One region of the Nonomuraea sp. NPDC004354 genome, then DNA from elsewhere that is predicted to be linked to it. Evidence: riboswitches for the same ligand, from Rfam matches in the RefSeq annotation. Region 1 holds a riboswitch; each other region holds the start of a gene.
What was found. A riboswitch is a leader RNA that binds a small molecule or an ion and turns the genes downstream of it on or off. The one in region 1 is predicted to bind cyclic di-AMP.
Positions count from the first base shown of each region.

Region 2: it holds a riboswitch for cyclic di-AMP, as region 1 does, so the genes downstream of both, ACWENQ_RS00470 (C40 family peptidase) here and ACWENQ_RS09240 (NlpC/P60 family protein) in region 1, are expected to answer to the same signal.
Region 3: it holds a riboswitch for cyclic di-AMP, as region 1 does, so the genes downstream of both, ACWENQ_RS42700 (CHAP domain-containing protein) here and ACWENQ_RS09240 (NlpC/P60 family protein) in region 1, are expected to answer to the same signal.
Region 4: it holds a riboswitch for cyclic di-AMP, as region 1 does, so the genes downstream of both, ACWENQ_RS21560 (D-alanyl-D-alanine carboxypeptidase family protein) here and ACWENQ_RS09240 (NlpC/P60 family protein) in region 1, are expected to answer to the same signal.

Region 1 is NZ_JBSGDV010000002.1:707,892-711,065, reverse strand. Features, by position in the region: gene ACWENQ_RS09250 (RDD family protein) at 1-1,201, opposite strand, end outside; gene ACWENQ_RS09245 (amino-acid N-acetyltransferase) at 1,288-1,857, opposite strand; cyclic di-AMP (ydaO/yuaA leader) riboswitch at 2,134-2,284, shown strand; gene ACWENQ_RS09240 (NlpC/P60 family protein) at 2,290-3,174, shown strand, end outside.
Region 2 is NZ_JBSGDV010000001.1:118,901-122,074, reverse strand. Features, by position in the region: gene ACWENQ_RS00480 (branched-chain amino acid aminotransferase) at 1-132, opposite strand, end outside; gene ACWENQ_RS00475 (3-isopropylmalate dehydrogenase) at 342-1,394, opposite strand; cyclic di-AMP (ydaO/yuaA leader) riboswitch at 1,495-1,638, shown strand; gene ACWENQ_RS00470 (C40 family peptidase) at 1,801-2,289, shown strand; gene ACWENQ_RS00465 (hypothetical protein) at 2,507-2,629, opposite strand; gene serA (phosphoglycerate dehydrogenase) at 2,958-3,174, opposite strand, start outside.
Region 3 is NZ_JBSGDV010000029.1:58,217-61,390, reverse strand. Features, by position in the region: gene ACWENQ_RS42705 (RNA 2'-phosphotransferase) at 1-229, shown strand, start outside; gene ACWENQ_RS42700 (CHAP domain-containing protein) at 461-1,162, opposite strand; cyclic di-AMP (ydaO/yuaA leader) riboswitch at 1,178-1,312, opposite strand; gene ACWENQ_RS42695 (SEL1-like repeat protein) at 1,443-1,883, shown strand; gene ACWENQ_RS42690 (Gfo/Idh/MocA family protein) at 1,864-2,823, opposite strand; gene ACWENQ_RS42685 (aldo/keto reductase) at 2,915-3,174, opposite strand, start outside.
Region 4 is NZ_JBSGDV010000007.1:106,134-109,307, reverse strand. Features, by position in the region: gene ACWENQ_RS21565 (isoprenyl transferase) at 1-435, opposite strand, end outside; gene ACWENQ_RS21560 (D-alanyl-D-alanine carboxypeptidase family protein) at 666-1,580, opposite strand; cyclic di-AMP (ydaO/yuaA leader) riboswitch at 1,593-1,735, opposite strand; gene ACWENQ_RS21555 (amidohydrolase family protein) at 1,878-2,711, opposite strand; gene ACWENQ_RS21550 (hypothetical protein) at 2,854-3,174, opposite strand, start outside.

The sequences.
Region 1 (3,174 bases):
GGACGATCTTGATACCCATGATCATCTTGCCGACCGTCTGCCCCTTGGACTTGGTCAGCAGGAACTCGTAGCCCACGTAGAACAGCGCCGCGAGGACGGCGAGGATCGCCGCGAGGACGAGCGGGTTCATGCCGGTGAACGTGCCGGTGGCGAGGTCGTAGCTCGGACCCGCGACCATGAACAGGACCGTGCTCACGATGATCCAGAAGACCGCGAAGATCACGCCGTCGACGATGCGGGCGACCAGGCGCTGCCACCACTCGGCGAGCGGGGCGGGTGCGCCGGGCGGCTGCAGGCCGGCCGGAGCGCCGTACGGCTGGCCGTAGCCGGGCTGGCCGTAGGCGGGCGGCTGCTGCTGGCCGTAACCGGGCTGGTAGGGCTGCTGCTGGCCGTAGGGCGAGGACTGACCGTAGCCGGGCTGCGACTGGCCCTGCTGGCCGTAGCCCTGCTGACCGTAGCCGGGCTGCTGGCCGTAACCGGGCTGCTGACCCGAGGGCTGGCCGTAACCGGGCTGCTGGCCGGACGCCGGCTGGCCGTACCCGGGCTGCTGCTGGCCGTAGCCGGGCTGGCCGTACTCCGGCTGCTGGCCGTACTCGGGCTGCTGGCCCGAGGAGCCCTGCTGCTGGCCGTAGCCCTGCTGCCCGTACTCGGGCTGCTGGCCGGAGGAGGCCTGCTGCTGACCGTAGCCCTGCTGGCCGTACTCGGGCTGCTGGCCCGAGGCGGCCTGCTGGCCGTAGCCGGGCTGGCCGTAGCCGGGCTGGCCGTACTGCTGGCCGTAGCCCTGCTGACCGTAAGGCTGCTGGCCGGAAGCGGGGGGCTGCTGGCCGTAGCCCTGCTGGCCCGAGGAGGGCTGGCCGTAGCCGGGCTGCTGGCCTGACGCGGGCTGGCCGTAGCCCTGCTGTCCATAGCCGGGCTGCTGCTGGCCGTAGCCCTGCTGGCCCGAGGAAGGCTGGCCGTAGCCGGGCTGCTGCTGCTGGCCGTAACCCTGCTGGCCGTAACCGGGCTGCTGGCCGTAGCCCTGCTGGCCGTAGCCTTGGTCGGGCTGGCCCTGTGACGGCTGACCGTAGCCGCCGCCCTCATGGCGATAGCCGACGATCGTCACGTCAGGATCCGGCTGCTCGCCAGGGCGTCCTGCGTTCTGCTGACCGTATCCGGAATTGTCGTCAGGTTGGTCCGGGTACGGCGGCTGTCCGGTGCTCACCGTGTCACCTCGCTTCGATGGCGCATGTGGCACATGTCAGGACACATGCTTGCTGTTGCCCAACGTATCGACATGAGTATCAACAATCACCTTTCCTCTTGGTCAACGCCGTAGTCAACTGCGTCCAGATGAAGCAGCATCCTGGTGTTGCCAAGGGTGTTGGGCTTGACGTGCTCGAGGTCCAGAAACTCGGCCACACCCTCGTCGTAGGAGGCCAGCAGCTCGGCGTAGACCTCGGGTGATACCGGTGTTCCCTGGATGGGCACGAAGCCGTGTCGGGCGAAGAAGTCGACCTCGAACGTCAGGCAGAAGACCCGGCGAAGGCCCAGGTCGCGAGCTGTTCTCACGAGCGCGGTAACAATACGGTGACCGACGCCTGAACCTTTGGCCGCGGGATCGACGGCTACCGTGCGAATTTCGGCGAGGTCCTCCCACAGCACATGGAGCGCGCCACAGCCGACCACCTGGCCGCCGCGCTCGGCGACCCAGAACTCCTGGACGTCCTCGTACAGCGTGACCGTGGCTTTTTCGAGAAGCTTGCGGCCCGCCCCCGCATAGATGTCGACCAGGCGCTTGATCGACCTGACGTCCGGCGTGCGGGCGCGCCGTACGACGATCTCGGTGTCCTGCATTGGGCGCTCGACGGCCTGCTCCATGGCCCTTCAGCGTACCGAGCTTGTTTCGGCCCATCCCTAACTACCATCACATGACCTCACGTAGCGAGGCGAGCACGCTCCGCATCGACGCACGACATGCCCGACAAATCTCTGCCAATCCGGGCAAAGGGCACGCAATGCCCTGGTTGATCAGGCTTTCGCGTGACCCGCCCGTGATCCTTTGTTTGCGCATCCTCTACTGGATCCGTAGTTCTGGTTGAGCACGAACCTGGCTTGCACTAGTGTCCAGCGACGATGTCACCCACGCAGCCAGGCGTGGGTGACGCGCCTAATCCCCCACCACGGGGAGCCGGGGACCCGCCGGCGGACCACCGACCGCCACAGGGGTGAGTCCGAGTCCGTGCTCGGTAGGGCTGCTCCGGCCCGAACCCGTCAGCTAACCCGGTCGGCGGCTACGAGAGGAGCTGGTTGGTGAAGCGCAGGCGCACTCACGAGGGGAAGTCCGCGGGCAAGCACGCCCGCCCCCACGAACCGGGCTCCCCCAGGAAGCGGTTCGCCGTCGTGAGCGCCGCGATGGCCGTCCTCGCCCTCGCCATGCCGCTGAGCCCGGCCGCCGCCGACCCCAAGCCGACGCTCAAGGAGCTCGCCGAGCGCGTCGAGAAGATGCACAACGACATCGAGACGCTCACCGAGCAGTACAACGGGCAGCGCGAGAAGCTCAAGGGCGTCAAGAAGTCCGCCGAGACCGCCAAGAAGGTCCTGGCCACCAGCGAGGCCGATCTGGCCGCCAAGCGCGCCCGAGCCACGCTCGTGGCCGAGAGCACCTACATGTACGGCGGCCTCGCCGACGGCCTGGCCTTCACCTCGGCGGCCGACCCCGACTCCTTCCTCGACGCCGCCGCCACCTCCTACGCCCTCGGCCAGCAGCAGGGCCAGGAGGTCAAGGAACTCGCCGAGTCCATCGCCGCCGCCGAGAAGGCGAGGTCGACCGCCAAGACACGCCTGGCCGAGGTCCAGAAACTCGTCAACGACCTCGGCAGCAAGCGCGACAAGATCACCTCGATGGTCGCCAAGACCGAGAGCAGCCTGTTCCGGCGCGCCCTGGGCGAGGCGGGACGGCCGGGCACCCGCGCCAGCAGGGTCAACCTGCCCATCATCGGCAGCGGCAAGGCCGCGCAGGCCGCCCGCTGGGCGCTGACCCAGCAGCTCAAGCCGTACGTGTGGGGCGCCGAGGGGCCGAGTTCCTTCGACTGCTCGGGCCTGGTCATGGCCGCCTACCAGCAGGTGGGCATCAGCCTGCCGCACTACACCGGCGACCAGTGGACGGCCGGCACCCACATCTCGCGCGAGCAGCTA
Region 2 (3,174 bases), on a different contig from region 1:
GTCGATCGAGATCATGTGATCGGTGAAGGTCTGTCCGAACCCCGGGTTCGCCAGTACCTGCTCGCGCTCCGCAGCGGTGCGAGCGTGGTCGGAGAGCTGCACATCGAAGCTGAGCTTCTGAGCGGTGGTCATGACAGAAATCCTTCTCTTTCCGCGAGATTTGCCCTGAGTCCATTTTGCGATGAACCGGGTAACGGGAACTTACAGCAAACGCCTGGCGTTCTCGCGAGCCGCCAGGCGCTGATTGTGGTATCCAGGCGGCTACGCGCTCGCCGGATCCCGGACAGTATGGACCCGGCCGAAGGGCGCCAGGCCGCCTATGGTGCTGGAGTGGCAGGCGGTCAGGCGCCGCCGGCTACTCGTGCGGTGATGTCGTCACCGATCTCGTGCGTCGTACGGCCGGCCCGTCCGGTGAGGCGCTCCACGATGTCGTCGGCGACGGCCTGCTCGACGCGGGCCGCCTCCTCGGTCAGGCCGAGGTGGTCGAGCATCATGGCCACCGACAGGATCGTGGCGGTGGGGTCGGCCTTGCCCTGGCCGGCGATGTCGGGCGCGCTGCCGTGGACCGGCTCGAACATGCTGGGCGCGGTCCGGTCGGGGTTGATGTTGCCGCTGGCGGCCAGCCCGATGCCGCCGGCGATGGCGGCGCCGATGTCGGTGATGATGTCGCCGAAGAGGTTGTCGGTGACGATCACGTCGAAGCGCTCGGGCTGGCTGACGAAGAACATCGAGGCCGCGTCGATGTGCTGGTAGTCGGTCGTGACCTGGGGGAACTCGGCGGCCACCCGGTTGACGGTGCGCATCCACAGGTCGCCGGCGTAGGTCAGCACGTTGGTCTTGTGGACCAGCGTGAGCTTCTTGCGGGGGCGCTCGGCGGCCTTGGCGAAGGCGTAGCGGACCACGCGCTCGACGCCGAAGGCGGTGTTGAGCGACTCCTGGGTGGCGATCTCGTGCGGGGTGCCGCGACGCAGCACGCCGCCGGCGCCCGCGTAGAGGCTCTCGGTGCCCTCGCGCACGACGATCATGTCGATGTCTTCGGGGCGGGTGTCGGCCAGCGGGGTGGTCACGCCGGGGAAGAGCTTCACCGGACGCAGGTTGACGTAGTGGTCGAGCTCGAAGCGGAGCCGCAGCAGCAGGTCGCGCTCGAGGACGCCCGGCGGGACGCTGGGGTCGCCGATCGCGCCGAGCAGGATGGCGTCGTAGCCGCGCAGCTCCTGCAGGGTCTCGTCGGTCAGGGTTTCGCCGGTGGCGTTGTAGCGAGTGGCGCCCAGATCGTAGTGGGTGGTCTCGATCTTGGCGCCGACCGCCTCCAGGACCTTGAGCCCCTCGGCGACGACCTCGGTGCCGATCCCGTCACCGGGGATGACGGCCAGACGAATGTTGCGCGACTCCATGGCCGGTACCTTACCGGGTCGTCTCGGCTGGCGAACACCTGATCTCATTGTCCGGACACGGCGTTTTGTCGTGTTTGCGGTCTTTTGACCCTTTCGTTAGAGTCTCGGCCAGCCTAATCCGGTGCGACGTTCGCACGGAGCCGGGGACCCATTCCCCCTGGGGCGAATCGGCACCCCCATGCCGTAGGGCGGCTTCCACGCCCGAGCCCGTCAGCTAACCCGGTCGGCCCCGTGGAAGGACATTCCCCTGTCTCGCATCATCACGGCTGCCGTCGTCGGCGGCCTCCTCGCCACAGGTATCGCCGCCGCCTCCCCCGCGTCGGCCGCCCCCACCCCGGTCCTGAAGCAGCCGGTCACGGCCGAACCCGGCACCGACCGGCCCGTCCAGGACGACCCCGCTCGTACGGTGACCCTCACCGGAGCGGACATCAAGAAGGCCCAGCTCGAGAAGGCACCCAAGCCCGCATGGCAGATCGCGCTCGACTTCGCGATGGCCAAGCGGGGCACGCCGTACGTCTGGGGCGGCACCGGGCCGAACGGCTACGACTGCTCAGGACTGACGATGAAGGCCTACAAGAAGGCGGGGATCGAGCTTCCTCGCGTGGCCGCCGACCAGTACCAGGCGTACGACAAGAAGATCACGTGGAACAACCTGAAGCCCGGCGACCTGGTCTTCTTCAGCGGACTGGGCCACGTCGGGATGATCTCCAAGCCCGGCTACATGGTGCACGCGCCGCACAGCGGTGACGTGGTGAAGGAGGAGAAGCTCAGCGCGTGGCGGCGCCAGGCGTTCGTCGGCGCGGTACGGCCCGACCCCAAGGGCGTGAAGCAGCAGGCGCGACTCGTCGAGGCGAAGTCCTCGTCCGCGCCCGTGGGGCTACGAGCCACGTTCTGACCCGTCGGAGCGCGCGTCAGCCCGGGAACCGGAGGCGGTTTCCGGGCTGACGCGCGCCCGGAGGGGGATCCGGGGTCTCCCCGGTGGAGCAGGGGGACCTCCACCGGGTGGTCCCGCTCAACGGGGGAAGCCGGCCGGCGCCCCCAGGGGAAAAGGGTGGTCCCACCCAGCGGGGGAAGGGTGGTGTCCCGCCCAGCGGGGAAAGGGGCGGTCCCGCTCAGCCGGGGAAGGGGGAACCGCCGTTGTCCCTGCGGTCCAGGGCGGTCTGGAGGGCCTGCGCGGCCTCTTCCTCGTGGTCGTCGGCGCGGTTCCATGGATACATGTCGTACACGTGGCTCATCTCGTTTCGCGGACGCGAGTGAAATCGGACGTCGGATCCCGGTCGCGAATCCGACCGGGCCTGGTCTCGTGCGGTCCGGATCACGGACCGGACGAAAGGGGACTTAAGGCCGACGCAACGCCGCTCACCGCGACGGGTAGTCGACCTGCCCTAACAGGCCCCGTCGCGGCAGGTAATAAGTACGAGTACCCAGCGCATCCCTACCAAAGTACCTGGCACGGTCCAGGCTGTCTCGTTGGACGTCCGAATATCTCACGATGCGAGACGACAGCGGAAAGAAAGAACGCCCTCCCGCCGAGCGGCGGAAGGGCGTTCTCCATGGGAAGCGTCAATCGGACAGGTCGACCGAGCGCCCGCTGTCGGCGCCGATCTCCGCCACGATCTGGTCCATCACGTCCGACGGGATCGCCGAGTCGACGGTCAGCGCGATCAGCGCCTTGCCGCCCTTGACGTCCCGCGCCACCTGCATGGAGGCGATGTTGATGCCCTTCTCGCCGAGCAGGTGACCCACGACGCCGACGATGCCGGGCCGGTCGGTGTAGGTG
Region 3 (3,174 bases), on a different contig from region 1:
CCTGGCCGCCATCAGGCGCTCGGGCCTGCTGCCGATGACCAGGAGGCACGTCCATCTGTCGGCCGACAGGCAGACGGCGGTGCGGGTCGGCTCCCGGCGCGGCGTCCCGGTGGTGCTGGTCGTCGACGCGCGGGCGATGCACGCGGCCGGGCACGAGTTCGTCGTCAGCGCCAACGGGGTGTGGCTCACCGACGCCGTGCCGGCTGCTTACCTGCGGTTCCCCGGCTGATCGGTGCAGACAGGGGGATGGACGAGGGTCCTGCGGGTGGCCGGAGGGCACGCGCGCTGAGACGGCGCCGTCGCGGCCCGGGGGAACGTTCTGCGGGGGAACGTACTGCGGGGGGAACGGGGTGGCCGGTCCGAGGGGACCGGCCCGAGCCCGTGGGTGGCCCCCGTCACCGGAGCGGCGCGTGGCCGTCCTGGCGACAGGGCCGGGGGGAATGCGGGGGAAGGGGAAGCGTCAGCCGCCGTAGCTGGGGTAGCCGTAGCCGACGACCTGCGACTTCGGACGGACACGCTGCTCGACGGCGCCGTTGCCGGTGTTGCCCTCGATCGTGCTGATCGTGCCGTCGCCGTTGTCCTTCTCGACGAAGCCGACGTGGTCGATGGAGTCGAGGCTCTTGCTGCCGTCCCAGGCGAAGAAGACGACGGCGCCGGGCTTGGGCGCGGTGCCCCAGCGCTTGTTGGCCTTGAACCACTTGGCGTGGGTCACCGTGTAGGCGTCCCAGCCGACCTGCGTGCGGGCGCCGGTCATCTCACCGACCCACGAGACGAACATCGCGCACCACGGGGCGTTGGCGTACGCGCTGACGTCGCCGCCGTCCCTGACGACCGTCTCCCTGGCGCGCTGCGATCCGACGTACCAGTTCTGGAACTTGGTTCCGCCGCCCGCGGAGTTCTCCTTGACGCCGACCTGCTTCTTGGCCTCGGTGAGAACGACGGTGGCGGAGGGGATGACCTTGGCCTCCGGCCTGGCGGCGGCGGGCTTGCCGGCCTCCTCCTTGGGCGCCTTGGCGAGGACGGCTACCCGCTGGCTCTCGGACAGCGGGAGCTTCTCGGCCTGGGCGGCGGTGGGAACGAACGAGCCGGCGATGACGACGGCGCCGAGCGCGGCATGCGCGTAGGTGAGCTTCGGGGCACGGCTACGGCTGGGCTTTGCCATGGGAAGGGGAACTCCTTGCTAGCTTCCTGCCGCTTACCGGGTTAGCTGACGGGTTCGGACGCGAAGCTGCCCTACGGCACGGTGTGCCGATTCACCCCAGAGGAAGTGGGTCCCCGGTTCCGCATGGTGCGGATTCAGCGGTCACAGGCGAACCTGTGATGATTGCAATGACAGGCAATGTCCGGAATGCCCGGTTTATGCCTTGAGTGAGCCTAAGGTAATACACGAGGCAAGTAGCTTACAAATTGATAAAGGTCCGGCGATCATTTACGGTCAGGTCATGTCGCCACAGGACCTGTTCAACAGGGGGCTGCGGGAAGACGGACACCGTCCGGACGAAGCCCGGCGATGGTATCTCCTGGCGATCGCATCGGGCCATCCGGCCGCCGTCCAGCGGGCGGCCTTCAACCTCGCGCTGATCGAGGACGAGAGCGGCCACCTCGACGCGGCCCGCCACTGGTACGGCAGGGCCGGCACGCCCAGGGCGATGTTCAACCTCGGCGTCCTGGAGGACTGCTGCGGCAACACCGACGCGGCCCGGCGCTGGTACGCCAGGGCCATCGAAACCGGCCACGAGGAGGCCGCGCCGCGCGCCATGTTCAACCTCGGCCTGCTGGAGGGCAGGGAGGGCCGCCCCGACCGGGCCCGCGCCCACTTCCGGGCGGCCGCGGGCTCCGGCCACGCCGAGGCGGCGGCCCGCGCTACCGAGCGCCTAGCCTGACCCTGGCGTCCTCCAGCATCCGCATCATCGCCAGGCTCTCGTCCAGCGGCATGACCGAGCTCTCCGTCCTGCCGTCGGCCAGCGCGGCGCGCACCTCGCGCACCTCCTCGGCGTAGCCGTTCATGGCGGGGTCCAGGACGAGCTCCTCCGGATCCACGCCCGGCCCCGACAGCACGATGCGCCGCGGCGCCCAGAACGGCGCGGCGATGTCGGCCCGCAGCCCCGTGCCCACCACGGTCGCGGTGTTGGCCAGCGGGCTGAGCAGCGAGGTTTCGACCAGCGCCCTGGTGCCGCCCGCGTAGGTGAGCAGCGCCGCCACCTCGGCGTCCACGCCGGAGGGGCCGAGCGATCCGGTGAGATGCGTCTCAGCCGGCTCGCCGAGCAGCAGCTGCGCCAGCCCGAACGGGTAGATCCCCAGGTCGAGCAGCACCCCGCCGCCGAGCGCGGGGTTCCAGAGCCGGTGCTCGGCCGCGTAAGGCTGGACGAAGCCGAACGAGGCCTGCACCGAGCGCAGCTCCCCGAACCTCTCCTCCGTCAGCAGCGCCCTGATCAGGGGATTGAAGCGCATCCACATCGCTTCCATCAGGAACACGCCCGCCTGCCTGGCCAGCTTCACCATCCGCTCGGCGTCGGCCACGCTCGCGGCGAGAGGTTTCTCACACAGCACGGCCTTGCCCGCCGCGATGGCCGCCTCGGCCACCTCCAGATGCTGCGCGTGCGGGGTGGCCACGTAGATCACGTCGACGGCGGGGTCCTGGCACAGCTGGGCGTAGGAGCCGTAGGCCGCGTCCGCGCCGAGCGCCGCCGCCAGCTCCGCGGCCCTGCCCTGGTCGCGGGAGCCGACCGCGGCCACCCGCATGCCGGGCTCCGCGGCGATCACCGCGCCGACCATCCTGGCGATCCCGCCCGTGGCCGCGATGCCCCACGCTAACTCACGCATGACGAACCTCCCTTTCCGCGATCAATCCTCCCTTATCGCGGACATGCGAACGGCCCGCGCCGGCGGCGCGGGCCGTGCCCGTTCGGTCATGTCAGCCCATCCAGTTGAACGTGGCGGGGTCGGGACCGAGGCGCGTGCCGGTGTTCAGCGCGCCGATCGCCGCCATGTCCTCCGGGTCGAGGGTGAAGTCGAACACGTCGATGTTCTCCCTGATCCGCGAAGGGGTGACCGATTTGGGGATCACCACGTTGCCGAGCTGGACGTGCCAGCGCAGCACGACCTGCGCGGGCGACTTGCCGTGCTTGCGGCCCAGCGTGGCCAGCGCCGGATCGTCGAGCAGCCTCCTGCCCT
Region 4 (3,174 bases), on a different contig from region 1:
CACAATCAGCCCGGGACGGTGCGATGTGGTTTCTTTCGCGGTTTTCAGGACATTCGCCGTCTGGTCGGGGAGGAGGTCGAGCGCGCCGACGGGGATGATGCGCCAGCCCTCGGCCACGAGCTCCTGAGTGACGTCCTCGATGATCCTCAGGAGCGGCTCCAGCTCCTCCTTCGGCCGGTTGAGGTTGTCGCTGGACAGCATCCAGACCGTGACGACCTCCACGCCCGCCTCACGGCACCAGGTGAGCAGCTCCGAGATCTTGTCGGCGCCCTTCCTGTGTCCCTTGCTGACGTCGCGCATGCCCATCGCGCGCGCCCAACGGCGGTTGCCGTCGATGATGACCCCGACATGGCGGGGGAAGTCGCCGCTGTCGGCGGACAGCTTGGCCTCCAACCGGCGCTCGTACAGCCGGTAGACCAGATCGCGCAGGCCCACGGAGTTCCTCCCCAGCGGTGCTGTGCCTTAGTGGTCGACTCACGACCTAACAGGCAATTATCACCGCCTTTCGAGACTGCTGGCCCCCTTAGGCGGATTCCTGGCGAGCTGTCGGCGATCCGCTGCCGCCTCCAGCGCCACGGTGGAACCGTCCGGCCCGCTCGCCACATCCGTCGCCGCGGGCGGTGGTCGGACGCGGCGGGACCATGGGGGCGCGTGCGCCCCGCCGGTCAGAGCCTGCCGCTGGTCGCCGCCCAGTCGACAAGCGCCTCGGCGGTGTCGAAGCGGCGGCTGGAGCTGGACTCTCCCAGGATCACGCCGACCAGCCGATGGCCGTCACGCTCGGCCGCGAAGGCGAGGGTGTAGCCCGCGGCGCGCGTGAAGCCGGTCTTCAGGCCGACGGCGCCCGGCGTGCCGAGGAGGCGGTTGGTGTTGCGCCAGGAGTAGGCGCCGTGCTCCGCCGTCTCGGGGAGCGAGCGGTACCGGGTGGAGCCGACCTTCTTGATCGTCTTGTTGTCCAGCGCGGCCTGGGCGAGCCGTACCTGGTCGCGCGCGGTGGAGTAGCCGCCGCCCTTGGCGGGCATCCCGTCGGGGTTGACGTACAGCGAGTCCTTCATCCCGAGCGCGCGGGCGTTGGCGTTCATCTTCGCCGTGAAGGCGTCGACACCGGGCCCGTACGAGCGGGCCAGCGCGTGGGCGGCGTCCGCGCCGGAGGGCAGCATCAGGGCGTAGAGCATCTCCTCCACGGTGAGCCGGTCGCCGGCGCGCAGGTACGCCACGGAGGCGCCGCCCTTCGAGGCGTAGCGCACGTCAGCGGAGGTGACCTTGACCACGTCCGTGGGCTTGGCCTCCTTCAGCACGGTGTAGGCGGTCATCACCTTGGTGATGCTGGCCACCGGCATGCGCCGATCGGCCTTCTTGCTGAAGTAGACCTTGCCGGTCCTGGCGTCGATCAGGTGGGCGGCCCGGCCGAGCACCGCCGGGGCGTCCGCGGCGGCGGCCGGAGCGGGGGTCCGGGAGACCGGCGACACGACGCCGGGCTGGGGGGCGGCCTGCGCACCGGTGGCGACCGCGGTCACGGCGCCCGCGGTGATGACGGCGCCGAGCAGCGCGCGTCCCAGCCGGTAGGTGAGATGCGTGGGCATGAAGGGTCTGCTCCTTGGCTTCCATGCCGCCTACCGGGTTAGCTGACGGGTTCGGGCTGGGAAGTGCCCTACGGGCGCCGCTGAGCGGGCGCTCGATTCACCCCAAGGGAAGTGGGTCCCCGGCTCCGTGGATACGGATTCGGCGGCCGCGCGTCCGGCGGACTGGCCTGAGATGACGCGCGGTCCGGGCAATGAAACGGCAACGAACATGTCACAGCTCGTCGCACAACGGCCCAAAAGTAGCAAAATAGCATAAACCACGCAAATAGCCGCGAACCTCCGGCCTGCGACGGGCCGCTACATCGCGCTCAAGCCGTAGAAACGGGCGGCGTTCCCGCCGAGCACCTTGTCGCGGTCGATCCCCCCGAGAAGCGCCCCGTACACCGTGAAGACCGTCCGGTAGTCGGCCGCCAGCAGCGAGACGGGCCAGTCGCTGCCGAACATCAGCCGGTCCGGCCCGAACACCTCGACCGCGTGCTCCACGTAGGGCCGCAGGTCCGCCACGGTCCAGCGGGCGTGGTCGGCCTCGGTGACCAGACCCGACACCTTGGCGTACACGGTGGGGCAGGCGGCGGCGGCGCGCAGCAGCGACGCCCACGGCTCCAGCTCACCGGCGGCGATCCTGGGCTTGGACAGGTGGTCGATGACGAGGTTGAGCGTGGGGTGCCGCTCGGCGATCGTGACGACGTGCTCCAGATGCCGGGGCAGCAGCGAGACCACGTCGAACGGCACGCCCGCCTCGGCCAGCAGTCCGAGCCCGTCGAGCACCGCTTCCCCGATCAGCCAGTCGGGATCGGGCTCGGTGTGGATGAGGTGCCGGACGCCGACGAACTTCGGATGTCTGGTGTAGCGCTCGAGCGCTCGGGCGGCTTCCTCCGGGCGGTCGAGGGGCACCCATCCGACGACCCCGGCGATGAAGTCGTGGGCGTCGGCGTGGGCCAGCATGGCGTCGGTCTCCCAGAAGGAGTCGTCGGCCTGGACCACGACCGTCCGGTCGACGCCCGCGGCGGCCAGCTCGGGCGCCAGGTCCTCGGGGCCGAAGGTGCGGTGGATCGCCGGCAGGTCGGGAGTGGGCCAGGAGTAGGCGCCGGTCTCCAGGTTCCAGAAGTGCTGGTGGGCGTCGACTATCACGCGGCAAACATAGGATGTCTGGCCGACCTCGGCAAGAGCTCCCCGGGACTCACCGCGGCCCCAGGAAGAACGGCAGGACCGAGGCTCGGGCCGCTGCGAGGCGAAGGGTGGCCGACCCGCACTGTGGGGGGTGTCCCCCGGTTCAGCGGCGGCGCCAGGGGAACGGCAGGCGCCCGCGGCGGCGCGGTGGCGGGTCGTGGAGGATCCCTCGGGCGCGCAGCCAGTCGGCGAAGTCGTCGGCGTCGGCACGGTAGCGGGCCGGGGGCTCGGTACGGGCGGCGGCGTAGGCGGCGAACTCGGCCACCAGCGCGGCCCCCGCTGCCGCGGCGGCGTCGGGGCGCAGCCTCGCCACGATGCCGCGCCGCTTGGCGAGCAGGCTGCGCGCCTGGACGGCCAGCCGTACCTGGTCGAATCCGGCGGGCGGGGCGCCACCCGCGACCAGCGCCGCGACCACGCTCGCCTG